Regions from separate parts of the Kitasatospora sp. NPDC028055 genome, predicted to be linked through region 3. Evidence: riboswitches for the same ligand, from Rfam matches in the RefSeq annotation. Region 3 holds a riboswitch; each other region holds the start of a gene.
What was found. Region 3 has a riboswitch for cobalamin ahead of AB0F71_RS14360 (peptidase). Riboswitches for the same ligand answer to the same signal wherever they lie in the genome.
Positions count from the first base shown of each region.

Region 1: linked by a shared signal. The riboswitch ahead of AB0F71_RS08780 (HoxN/HupN/NixA family nickel/cobalt transporter) and the one ahead of AB0F71_RS14360 (peptidase) in region 3 are both predicted to bind cobalamin.
Region 2: linked by a shared signal. The riboswitch ahead of AB0F71_RS15590 (ribonucleoside-diphosphate reductase subunit alpha) and the one ahead of AB0F71_RS14360 (peptidase) in region 3 are both predicted to bind cobalamin.

Region 1 is NZ_JBEZXE010000005.1:45,469-49,670, reverse strand. It holds gene AB0F71_RS08790 (hypothetical protein) at 8-1,696, opposite strand; gene AB0F71_RS08785 (metalloregulator ArsR/SmtB family transcription factor) at 1,750-2,133, opposite strand; cobalamin riboswitch at 2,215-2,409, shown strand; gene AB0F71_RS08780 (HoxN/HupN/NixA family nickel/cobalt transporter) at 2,441-3,565, shown strand; gene AB0F71_RS08775 (EamA family transporter) at 3,575-4,202, opposite strand, start outside.
Region 2 is NZ_JBEZXE010000012.1:38,444-42,645, reverse strand. It holds gene AB0F71_RS15600 (glycosyl hydrolase) at 1-170, opposite strand, end outside; gene AB0F71_RS15595 (hypothetical protein) at 310-1,242, opposite strand; cobalamin riboswitch at 1,691-1,823, shown strand; gene AB0F71_RS15590 (ribonucleoside-diphosphate reductase subunit alpha) at 2,016-4,202, shown strand, end outside.
Region 3 is NZ_JBEZXE010000010.1:139,465-143,666, forward strand. It holds gene AB0F71_RS14345 (enoyl-CoA hydratase/isomerase family protein) at 1-263, shown strand, start outside; gene mmsB (3-hydroxyisobutyrate dehydrogenase) at 260-1,147, shown strand; gene AB0F71_RS14355 (enoyl-CoA hydratase) at 1,144-1,923, shown strand; cobalamin riboswitch at 2,022-2,163, shown strand; gene AB0F71_RS14360 (peptidase) at 2,261-3,328, shown strand; gene AB0F71_RS14365 (flagellar hook-length control protein FliK) at 3,363-3,842, shown strand; cobalamin riboswitch at 4,015-4,143, shown strand.

The DNA of each region.
Region 1 (4,202 bases), on a different contig from region 3:
GGCGTGTCTAGGCCGGCCGTGCCGTGAAGGCCACCCGGGTCAGGTGGGTGCCGGTGCGGATGGTGAGGCCGTGGTCGGGCAGCAGGGCCGGCTCGCCGCCGTCGGCGAGCCACAGGACGAGCGCGGAACCCAACAGGAGCGGGTCCAGGAGCGGCTCGGTGATGCCCCAGGCTTCCTCGGCCTGTGCCTCCAGGAGCAGGCCGTCGGGCAGCCGGACCAGATGGCGGGCCTCACCGAGGGCGGCCACCAGCACGGCGGCGCCCGGCCAGTCGGCCGAGGCCTCGGCGAGCCAGTGCTCGGCGGGCCGTTCGGCCCGGATCGTGGTGCGGGCCAGGACCTCCGCCGTGAACTTCAGTTCTCGGACGGGTTCCTCGGTGCTCGCGACGTGGAAGCCACGGGGGCGGTGGCGCTCGGGGACGACGATCGGGAACCGGCGGAGGCTGACCTCGCTGCCCCGGCATTCGCCCTCGACGTCGTAGGCCGTCGGCGACTCGGCGGGTAGCGGGACGGGCGCCGGGTAGGGCGGCAGGTCCGGGGCCTTGGCCGGCCGGTCGACGGCCGGCAGGAAGTCGTGCAGCAGGGTGGCCAGGAGCTCGCCGGAACGACCGCGTCGGCCGAGCGAGCGGTCGGTGATCGACTGCAGTGAGGCCGGATCGTGCTTCGCCATGGCCTGTTCGATCTGGGCCAGCAGGTCGCTGTGCGGATCGAGCGCGGGCGCGGCCTGGCCGAAGGCGTAGGTGGGGGACCGCGGGTCGAGTTCGGCGGCGCCGGTGGTGACGAGCAGGGTCGGGTGCCGCAGGGCCGCACCGTAGAAGGAGACCGAGCCGTGGTCGCCGATCAGGCAGTCGGCGGCGACGACGGTGGCCTGCCAGCCCTGGTGCGGTGGGATGAGCCGCAGGCCGGAGCGGGTGGCGGCGGCGAGGATCGCCTCCGGGTCGTGCTTGGCCCAGATGTTGGGGTGCAGGATCACCGCCACGGTGTACTCGTCGGCCGGGAGCTGGGCGATGAGCGAGGACGGGAGGTCGAGGGCGTGGGCGAATAACGAGTGTTCGCTCCAGGTGGAGTTGACCACGACCAGGCGCCGTCCGTCGACGGCGCCGAGCGCTGCGCGGTAGCGGTCCCGGGAGTCCGCGCTGTGCTGCATCCGGTCGTGGCAGAGGTCGCCGACCTCCCGGGCGCGGGGGAGGGCCTCGGGACACCAGTCCGCCAGCCGGCCGAACTGTTCGGAGTGGGTGAGGCCGACGACGCTGGGGAACACCCGCCGCCGGTAGGTGAGTTCCCGCCGGGACAGGCCGGCGGCGCTGACCGGGTCGCCGGTGGACTCGGTGACCAGCCGGTTGTACCCGGCGCCGTGCGGGAGGACGACGAGCGGCGCGTGCAGCCGGTGCATGGAGGCGTGGACGGCGCAGGCGACGGCAAGGTCGAACTCGTAGCGGACGGCCTCCTCCCAGGGCAGCACGGTGATGTTGCCGGGCAGGGTGCGGAGGTAGTCGTCGAGTCCGGTGGCGAACTCCGAGCCGGGGTTGACGGTGATGTAGAACCTGATGCCGTCCTGACCACGCAGCAGCATGAGCACGTCGAGAACCCGGGTGGCCGAGGTGAGCGTGCGGGCGACGGCGAGGACGCGCGCCGTGACCGGTCGGGAATCCCAGCGCGAGTCGTCGGGCCAAGGCCGAGGCCGGAGGCGAATCAGCACACGAAGATCGTACTCATCCCCCCGCGCCCCCGGCGTGGTTTGCCGAGTGTCGGTCAGCCCGCCGCAGCGGCGGGCTCCTCGTGATCGGCGGCGGCGCATTCGTCGAGCAGGGGGCGCATGGCGTCGTCCACGAGCCGGTAGCGCACCACGCGTCCGTCCTTGTCTCCGGTGACCACTCCCGCCGTGCGGAGCAGCCGCAGGGCCTGGGAGACGGCCGGGTCGCGCATGCCGGTGGCGACCGCCAGGTCGCTGACGGCGAGCGGGCCGGCCCGGTGGAGGGCGAGCAGCAGGGCGAGCCGTCCGGGGTCGGCGAGCAGGGAGAACCGCTCGGCCCAGGACCGGACGTGCTCGGTGTCACCGATGGCGGCGATGGCTTCGCAGACCCGGTGTCCGTCGATGGTGCGGTGGCCCGCGCGGTCGGCCGGTACGAGATGCATGCGGACATTCTGGCAGCTCACGACCTGTGATCCTGGACACCTGCACAGGTGCGCAACCTTGCGAGGGTGCGGTCCTGCCCCTACGGTGTTCCCCGCCGTGGTGCTCGGGAATACCGGTGACGGACCTTCGACAGGTCCTGCTCCGGAGCGGCCCTCGCCACTGTGATCGGGGGAGAGAAGTCCGGACCCACATGCCACTGGGCGCTTCGTGCGCCTGGGAAGGCGGGTCCGGGAGCCCCGTAAGCCAGGAGACCGGCCACGGCATCTCACGAAGTCATTCCACGAGGTGCTGGAGCGTGATCCGAAGATGACCCTGCCCGAAACCGCCGCGCCCGCCGAGGCGGACCCCGCCCCCTCCGTACTGCCCACCTTCCGGTGGAAGCGCGAGGACACCGTCCGTACCGCCGGGCTGATGGGGGTGATCCTGGCCATGCACGTGGTGGCCTTCGGGACCCTCATCTTCCTGGTCGCGCCGCACAACTACGCCGTCGGCACCCAGGTCTTCGGGGTGGGCCTGGGCATCACCGCCTACACCCTCGGCATGCGGCACGCCTTCGACGCCGACCACATCGCGGTGATCGACAACACCACCCGCAAGCTGATGGCGGACGGCAAGCGGCCGGTCTCGGTCGGGTTCTGGTTCGCCCTCGGGCACTCCTCGATGGTGGTCATCATGGCCGCCCTGGTGGCGGGCGGCGCCCAGCTGGCGAACACCCTGATGGACGACGACTCGGCCACCCACAAGTGGCTCGGGGTGGTCGGCACCACGGCCTCCGGTGCCTTCCTCTACCTGATCGGCGCGCTCAACCTGGCGGCGCTGCTCGGCATCCTCAAGGTGTTCCGCTCGATGCGGGCCGGGCAGTTCGACGAGTCGGAGCTGGAGGCGCACCTCGACTCGCGCGGCTTCATGGCCCGGATCCTGAACCGGGCGACCCGCTCGATCACCCGGCCCGGGCAGATGTTCCCGGTCGGCATGGTGCTGGGCCTGGGCTTCGACACCGCGACCGAGGTCACCCTGATGGTGATGGCCGGTTCGGGCGCGGCGGCCGGGCTGCCCTGGTACGCGATCGTCTGCCTGCCGCTGCTGTTCGCGGCCGGGATGAGCCTGTTCGACACCCTGGACGGGACGTTCATGAACTTCGCGTACCAGTGGGCCTTCTCCAACCCGGTGCGCAAGGTGTACTACAACCTGACCATCACCGGGCTGTCGATCGCGGTGGCCTTCATCATCGGCACCATCGAACTGGTCGGCGTGCTGCACGAGAAGCTCGACCTGACCGACCCGGTGACCGGGTTCATCGCGGACATCTCGCTGGACAACGTCGGCTACGCGATCGCCGGGCTGTTCGTGGTGGTGTGGGCGATCGCCATCGGGTACTGGAAGCTGGCGGGCGTCGAGAAGCGCTGGACTCCCGCGCAGCAGCAGCAGTAGCGGTCGGGGTCACGCCGCCGCGAGCAGCAGCGTGCCCGCCACGGCGAGCCCGGCGCCGACCACCTGGACCGGGCGCAGCCGCTCCTTCAACACCCCGCGCGCCAGCAGCGCGGTGACCACCGGGTAGAGCGAGGCCAGCACGGCGGCCACCGCCGCCGAGCCGCCGTGCGAGGCCGACGCGTAGGCGGCGTTGCCGGCCACGTCGAGCAGCCCCACGGCGGTGAGCAGCGGCAGCCGGGCGCGCAGCCCGGGCAGCAGTCCGCCGTCGGCGGCGCCACGCAGCGAGTACACGCCACGCAGCGAGTACAGCAGCGCGGCGCCGCCGACCGCGATGTTGACCAGCCGCTGGACGCACAGCACCAGCAGCAGCCCGCCGCCGGCCGAGGCCTGGGCGAGCAGGGACATGTTGGCGCCGAAGCCGAAGGCGGCGGCCAGGGTGAGCAGCAGGGCGGTACGGGCGGCGGCCGGTCCGCCGCGTTCGGGCCCGCCGGCCAGCACCACGCCGGCCACCGCCACCGCGATCCCGGCCAGCTGTGCCGGGCCGGGCCGCTCGCCGAGCGCGAGCCCGAGGCCGACCGGGACGGCGACGCCCACGGTGGCCAGCGGGGAGACCACGCCCATCGGGCCGAGGGCGAGC
Region 2 (4,202 bases), on a different contig from region 3:
TCCGGTGGCAGGGTGCGGCCGGGGGCGCCGACCGACACCGGCACCCGAATGGGTAGCCCGACCTCGGTCCGGTCGTCGCGGTCCAGCAGCACGAGACTGCCGGCGGCGACCACGACGCCGGCCGCGGCCAGGACGGCCGGCTTACCGCGCAGGGCTCTGGGCAGGGCCACGACCGCTCCTCCGGTTTCTCGCCGGCGCCGACCCCCACGGACGCAACCGGAACACGCGTACGAATGACTCCGACGAGAGCCTGCCACACTCCCCCGGTCCCGGCGAACAGGTCCGCCGGGACCGGGGTGTCACAGCGGGTCAGCCGGTCGCGGCGGCCGTCGGCGTGCCCTGCGAACCCGGCGTGGCGGAGCCCGCCGCCTTGGCCCGCTGGAGCAGCTGGGCCTTCACGTGCTCGGCGAACCCGGAGGCCGCCGCCGTCGCGGTGGCGTCAGGGGCGTTGCCGCCCTTCGCCGAGCCCTCGACGGTGAAGTAGGCGTACCGGCCCAGGCTGCTGTGCGTGCCGGTGCAGCCGGGGTTGGCACAGAACGCCGGGGCGCCCGGCGCGGGCAGGCCCTTGAGCTGCCCGGTGTAGTTCTTGATCGCCGTCTCGGCCTGGATCTTGTGGTCGAAGACTGCGACGCCGACGGTCACCGCGCTGTCGCCGGAGACGTACGTCGCCCGGAGCACCTTCTGGCAGCCCTGGTCCCCGAGGACCTTGCCGAGCCCGCCGGTGGTGGAGTTGCCGTCCCAGCAGGGCTGGTCCAGCGAGACCACGGTCCGGTTCCAGGACACGCCGTTGACCGTCACCTGCAGCGCGGAGAACAGTGCCCCCGCATCCTGCGGCGCCGGGTCGGTGGCGGCCTCCCAGATCGGCTTCGACGGGTCCTCCGGCTGCCCGCCCGGGGTCGCGCCGCCGTTCGACGGGCCGGGGGTCGGCTTGCCCGAGGCGGGTGCGGTCGCGACCGCACCGCCGCCGGGCTTGGCCGGGTCGTCCTTCTTGCCGAACAGCAGCACTCCACCCGCGACCAGACCGCCCACCAGGACGACGGCCACCGCGCTGCCGATGATCTTCACCCGGCGCTTGCGCCTGGCCTCGGCCTCGTTGCGGTCCGCCAGCGCCGCCCAGTCCGGCTCGACGCGCTGCGGCGGGACCGGCTGCTGAGGCGCGACCGGCTGCTGCGGAGGACCCGACTGCTGCGGAGGCTGCTGCCACTGCGGCTGCGGAGCCGGCGGCTGAACCGGCTGGGGCACCGGCGGGACGGGCTGGGAGAACGGCTGCGCGGCCGGCGCCACCGGTCCGTACGAGGCCGGCGGCGGGCCGAAACCACCGCCCGGCGGCGGCACCGGACCCGGCCCCACCGGCTGCTGATTCTGTGCGCCCCCCGACCCGGCGGGAGGCGTCCCCTGCGGCCCGTGCCCAGGTACACCAGTTCCGTCGCTCATGCGCCCAGATCGTAGGGCATGACCCTCACCGTCCCTCGGCCCGGTGACCGATCCGTATCGAAACCCGGACGCCCGGCGCGCCGGCCCCGGGTGTCCGACACCCGGATCCGAGGCGTCCGGCGGGCGGCCGCGACACGTCCGGAGCGTGCTTCCGGGCCTCGGACGACCACGAACCGCCACCGGCCCGGGCACAACCCGTCATCGCGACAACACACCACGCCGCACTACATGTGGTGTCGCATCGAGGAGACACCACTACATGTATGCTCGCTTCTGCTGTCGATGCAGGGGAACCCGGTGGGAATCCGGGACTGCCCCGCAGCGGTGTGCGGGCGGCTCCAGCAGCCGTACCGCGAGTCCGAGTACCTGCCGAACAGCGTGCGCCACGGCCCTCCCGCAGAGGCCGCGCCGGCACCCAGCACCACCCCTCCGGGCCTCGCGGGCGGGCCGGGGAGACACCTCGCGCGGCGCTCCTGCGTCCGCGCCGTGCTCCCCTGCCCAGATCGGCCCGGGTGACCCCGATCACCGCCGCACGATCGCCGCCAGGAGAGAGCGCCTTGACCACCGCTGCCTCAGTCACCCTGCCCGCCCAGGGCTCCGGTACCGCCTTCACCGACCCGACGGTCTCCGACCCCGGCGGTGCTCTCCTGCGGCTGCTCACCGACCGCAGCGCCGACCTCACCGAGGTCGACCCCGGCCATGTCGCCGCCGCCGCGCTGCGCGGCCGCCACGCCGGCTCGGACTTCGCCGAGCTGCGCGGGCTGGCCGTGGACGCCGCCGCGTCGATGATCGCCGAGGACCCCCAGTACTCGAAGCTGGCCGCCCGCCTGCTCGCCCTGGAGATCGTCGACGAGGCGAACAGCCAGGGCTCGACCTCCTTCTCCGCCTCGATCGCCGTCGGCCACGCCGAGGGCCTGATCGGCGACACCACCGCGGCCTTCGTCGCCAAGCACGCCGACGCCCTGAACGCGCTCGTCGACACCAAGGGCGACGACCGCTTCGAGTACTTCGGCCTGCGCACCGTCCAGTCCCGCTACCTGCTGCGCCACCCGATCACCCGCAAGGTGATCGAGACCCCGCAGCACTTCCTGCTCCGCGTCGCCTGCGGCCTGGCGGTCGGCGACTCCGAGCAGTCGGTGCGCGAGGTGTCCGAGCTGTACGGCCTGATGAGCCGTCTGGAGTACCTCACCTCCTCGCCGACGCTCTTCAACTCCGGCACCCGGCACCCGCAGATGTCCAGCTGCTACCTGCTGGACTCGCCGCTGGACAACCTGGACTCGATCTACAACCGCTACGCGCAGATCGCCCGGCTCTCCAAGCACGCCGGCGGCATCGGCCTGTCCTACTCGCGCATCCGCTCGCGCGGCAGCCTGATCCGCGGCACCAACGGCAAGTCCAACGGCATCGTCCCGTTCCTGCGCACCCTCGACTCCTCGGTCGCCGCCGTCAACCAGGGCGGCCGCCGCAAGGGCGCGGCCTGCGTGTACCTGGAGACCTGGCACGCCGACATCGAGGAGTTCCTGGAGCTCCGCGACAACACCGGTGAGGAGGCGCGCCGCACCCACAACCTCAACCTGGCCCACTGGATCCCGGACGAGTTCATGCGCCGCGTGAACGCCAACGCCGACTGGTCGCTGTTCTCCCCCGCCGACGTCGCCGAGCTGGTCGACCTGTGGGGCGCCGAGTTCGACGAGGCGTACCGCAAGGCCGAGCTGGCCGGCAAGGCCGTCCGCACCATCCCGGCGCAGACCCTCTACGCCCGCATGATGCGCACCCTCGCGCAGACCGGCAACGGCTGGATGACCTTCAAGGACGCCTCCAACCGCGCCGCCAACCAGACCGCGCTGCCCGGCCGCACGGTGCACTCCTCCAACCTGTGCACCGAGATCCTGGAGGTCACGGACGACTCCGAGACCGCCGTCTGCAACCTCGGCTCGGTCAACCTCGGCGCGCACGTGGCCCCCGGCGCCACGGCCGACGACCTGCTCGGCGCCATGGACTGGGAGCGCCTCGACGCCACCGTCCGCACCGCCGTCACCTTCCTCGACCGCGTGGTGGACATCAACTTCTACCCGACCACCGAGGCCGGTACGTCCAACTCCCGCTGGCGCCCGGTCGGCCTCGGCGTGATGGGCCTCCAGGACGTCTTCTTCAAGCTGCGGATCGACTTCGACTCCGCCGAGGCCGCCCGCCTGTCCACGCTGATCGCCGAGCGCATCATGCTCACCGCGTACGAGCGCTCCGCCGACCTGGCCGAGCAGCTCGGCCGCCACGAGGCCTACGGCGAGACCCGCGCCGCCCGCGGCGAGCTGCACATCGACCACTTCCCGAGCGCCGCCCCGGAGTGGACCGACCGCTGGACGGCGCTGCGCGCCCGCATCGCCGAGACCGGCCTGCGCAACTCGCTGCTGCTCGCGATCGCCCCGACCGCGACCATCGCCTCCATCGCCGGCGTTTACGAGTGCATCGAGCCGCAGGTGTCCAACCTGTTCAAGCGCGAGACCCTCTCCGGTGAGTTCCTCCAGGTCAACCCGTACCTGGTGCGCGAGCTCAAGGAGCTCGGCGTCTGGGACCAGCAGACCCGCGACGCCCTGCGCGACGCCAACGGCTCGGTCCAGGAGCTGGGTTGGCTGCCGGAGCAGGTCCGGTCGCTGTACCGCACCGCCTGGGAGCTGCCGCAGCGCGCCCTGATCGACCTGGCCGCGGCCCGCATGCCGTACCTGGACCAGAGCCAGTCGCTGAACCTGTTCATGGCGGCGCCGACCATC
Region 3 (4,202 bases):
CGCTGGCGGCGCTGCGCCGGGCCCGGGCGCTGGGCCCCCTGGAGGCCGTGCTCGACCAGGAGTACCGCACCTCCTGCGCGGCGCTCGCCACCCGGGACCTCGCGGAGGGCATCCGGGCCCAGGTGATCGACAAGGACCGTTCGCCACGGTGGAGCCCGGACACCCTGAGCGCCGTCGAACCCGCCGCCGTGGCCCGCTACTTCGCCCCGCTCGGCGAGCGCGAACTCGGCCTCGCCGCCACCACACCGCTGGAGCGCTGGTGACCCACGACATCGGATTCATCGGACTGGGCAACATGGGCGGCCCGATGGCCGCCAACCTGGTCAGGGCCGGGCACCGGGTGACCGGCTACGACCTGGTGCCGGAGGCATTGCGGCAGGCGGAGGAGGTGGGCGTCCGCCCGGCGCGGTCCGCGGCCGAGGCCGTCCGCGGGGCCGACGTCGTCATCAGCATGCTGCCGGCCGGCCGCCACGTCCTGGCCGCCTACGCGGAGCTGCTGCCCGCCGCCGGCCCGGGAACGCTCTTCGTCGACTGCTCCACGATCGACGTCGCGGATGCCAGGGCGGCGCACGAGCTCGCGGTGACCGCCGGGCACCGCGCGGTGGACGCACCGGTCTCCGGCGGAGTGGTCGGTGCGACGGCCGCGAGCCTCACCTTCATGGTCGGCGCGGAGAAGGAGCACTTCGAGAGCGCCCGCCCGGTGCTGGAGGAGATGGGCCGCAAGGTGGTGCACTGCGGCGCGCCCGGTGCGGGGCAGGCGGCGAAGATCTGCAACAACATGATCCTCGGCATCTCGATGATCGCGGTCAGCGAGGCGTTCGTGCTCGGGGAGAGCCTGGGGCTCAGCCACCAGGCGCTGTTCGACGTCGCCTCGACGGCCTCCGGCCAGTGCTGGGCACTCACCAGCAACTGTCCGGTCCCCGGGCCGGTGCCGGCCAGTCCGGCGAACCGCGGGTACCCGGCCGGGTTCGCCGCCGCGCTGATGGCCAAGGACCTCGGACTGGCCGCCGGGGCCGCCGAGGCAGCGGGCCTGCCGACCGAACTCGGACGCAGGGCGGCGCAGCTGTACGCGGACTTCGCGGCGGCCGAGGGTGCGGGCCTGGACTTCTCGGCGATCATCACCACGTTGCGGGAGGGCGGCAAATGACCGAGACCTACGAGACGATCCTGGTCGAGCGCAGGGGACGGGTGGGGCTGATCACGCTCGACCGGCCGAAGGCGCTCAACGCGCTCAACACGCTCCTGATGAACGAAGTCGTCGCGGCCGCAACGGACTTCGACCGGGACCCGGACATCGGCTGCCTGCTGGTCACCGGCTCGGAGAAGGCCTTCGCGGCCGGCGCCGACATCAAGGAGATGCAGCCCCTCGAGTTCGTCGACGCCTACCTCGGCGACTGGTTCGCCGCCTGGGACCGCTTCGCCGCCCTGCGCAAGCCGGTGGTGGCCGCCGTCGCCGGCTACGCGCTGGGCGGGGGCTGCGAGTTGGCGATGATGTGCGACATCCTGCTGGCGGCGGACACCGCGAAGTTCGGGCAGCCGGAGATCAAGCTCGGCGTCATCCCGGGCATCGGCGGCTCGCAGCGGCTCACCCGTGCGATCGGCAAGGCGAAGGCCATGGAGCTGTGTCTGACCGGCCGGACGATGGGCGCCGAGGAGGCCGAGCGGGCCGGACTGGTCTCCCGCATCGTCCCCGCCGACCGACTGCCGGCCGAGGCCCTGGCCACCGCCGAGACCGTCGCGGCGATGTCCACTCCGGCGGCGATCATGCTCAAGGAGGCCGTCAACCGGTCGTACGAGACCACCCTCGCCGAGGGCGTCCGCTTCGAACGCCGTCTCTTCCACGCCGTCTTCGCGACGGCTGATCAGAAGGAGGGCATGGCGGCCTTCGCGGAGAAGCGCCCGCCGGAGTTCCATCACCGCTGACGGCACTCGCGGTGCGCCGCCCCTCGTCCGGGGCGGCGCACCGCCCGTCGCCGGTGCCGCCGTGATGTGACGCACGATCCCTTGACCCGGTCTTTTCCGTTTCGCCATGATGAGCCGTCACGTTGTGACTCCGTCGACGGGGGAAGTCCGGTCCGAATCCGGCGCTGACCCGCAACGGTAGGCCGCCGACGGCATTGTCGGTGGCGAGCCCGAGTACCCGTCGGCGGGGATGTGTCGTCCCTCCCCCCGTCGTGGTCTGCGGGCCGGAGCTCCGAGGGCTGCCCGGCCTGGTGCCGACGTCCCCCGGGCCCCTGCGTCCAGGCCCGGAAAGGCACCCATGCCCGCGCTCCGCCGCCCCCTCGGTCTGCTCGCGATACCCGCCCTGGCGCTCGCCACCGCGCTCCCGGCGGCCACCGCCGCCCACGCCGACACCACATCCTCCCGGACCGTTCGTCCCGACGCCGCCGCGGGCGGCTGGCTGGCCCGCCAGCTGGTGGACGGCGACCACTTCGAGTCCGTCTTCAACGGCACCGCCTACCCCGACCAGGGCCTGACCGTCGACGCCGTGCTGGCCTTCGCCGCCTCGCACAGCTCCGACGAGGCCGCCGCGAAGGCCACCGCCTGGCTGGCGAAGCCCGAGATCGTCTCCGGCTACCTCGGCGACGGCACCACCGAGGCCTACGCGGGCGCCACCGCGAAGCTGCTGCTCGCCGCCGAGGTACGCGGAGCGGACCCGGCGTCCTTCGGCGGCGTCGACCTGCCGGCCCGGCTGCGCTCGCTGCAGACCGCCGAAGGACGGTTCTCCGACCGCTCGCAGTGGGGCGACTACAGCAACGCCTTCGGCCAGTCCCTCGCCCTGATCGCCCTGCACCGCTCCCCCGGTGGCGCCCCCGCCGCGGCCGTCGACTTCCTGGCGAACAGCCAGTGCGCGGACGGCGGTTACCCGGTCTCCTTCGGCCAGCCCACCTGCACCAGCGACCCCGACGCCACCGCGCTCGCCGCCCAGGCCCTCGCCGCCACCGGCCGTACCGCCAAGGCGGACGCCGGCCTCACCTGGCTCGCCGCCCACCAGAACGCCGACGGCGGCTTCGCGGCCGCCGGGGCGACCACCTCCAACGCCAACACCACGGGCCTGGCCACCGAGGCACTGCTCGCCGGTGGGCGCCTCGGCGCGGGCCTCAAGGGCTGGAGCCGGCTGGTGAAGTTCCAGCAGGGCTGCTCCGCCGACCCGGCGGTGCGCGGCGCGGTCGCCTACGACGCGACGGGCTTCAACGCGGGCAACGGCGCCCGGGCCACCGCGCAGGCCGTCCTCGGCCTGGCGGGCGCCCCGCTGGCCACCCTCTCCGCCGCCGGGGCCCGCCCCGACGCCCCCACCCTGGCCTGCCCGACTCCGGCCGCCCGCTGACACGTCCAGGCCTGATCCCACGAGGAGAGTTCCGATGACCGACACCCTCACCCCGGCCCGCCCCGTCCGCCGGATGCTCGGGTCGATCGCCGCCGCGGCGGCCCTCACCGCCGGCCTGCTCGGCGTCTCCGCCGTCCAGGCCCCGCAGGCCCGGGCGGCGGCCTGCAGCGGAACCACCGGCGTCACTGTCGTGGTCGACTTCACCGCCGTCGGCGGCGGCATCGAGACCGGCTGCGCCCCCGGCGACCCCGCCAACGGGCTCGCCGCGCTCACCGGCGCCGGGTTCTCGTACGCCTTCCACCCGCGCTTCCCGGGCTTCGTCTGCAAGATCAACGCGCTGCCCGCCACCTGCACCAACCCGACCGGCAGCGCCTACTGGTCGTACTGGCACGCCCAGCACGGCGGGCCCTGGTCGTACAGCAACCTGGGCGCGGGCAGCTACGACCCGGCCCCCGGCGACGTCGAGGGCTGGTCCTTCGGTGCCGGCGCCCAGCCGGGCATCACGGCGCCCTGACACGTGAGCGCACCGGCGCCCCGTCCTCCCTGAGGAAGGGCCGGGCGCCGGTGCTCAGGGTCGGCCACCCTGCCCGGAGTTCCGGGTGTCCGCCCGCCCGTGCACCACCGCGAGGACCGGCCGACGAGGTGGTGTGAGCTACCTGACGATCCGTTGACTCCCTGTTGACCGGCGTGGTCTGATGAACCGGTTTTAGCCCTCGGCGTTCAGGGGAAGCCGGTCCGACTCCGGCGCTGACCCGCAACCGTAGGCCCACCTCGGTGGGTGAGCCGGAATGCCTGGACCGGGGGCCTGTACACACAGCACTTGCGTCGTCGCGGACTACGACGCAGCTCTTGACGGCCCGTGTCCCAAGGCGGC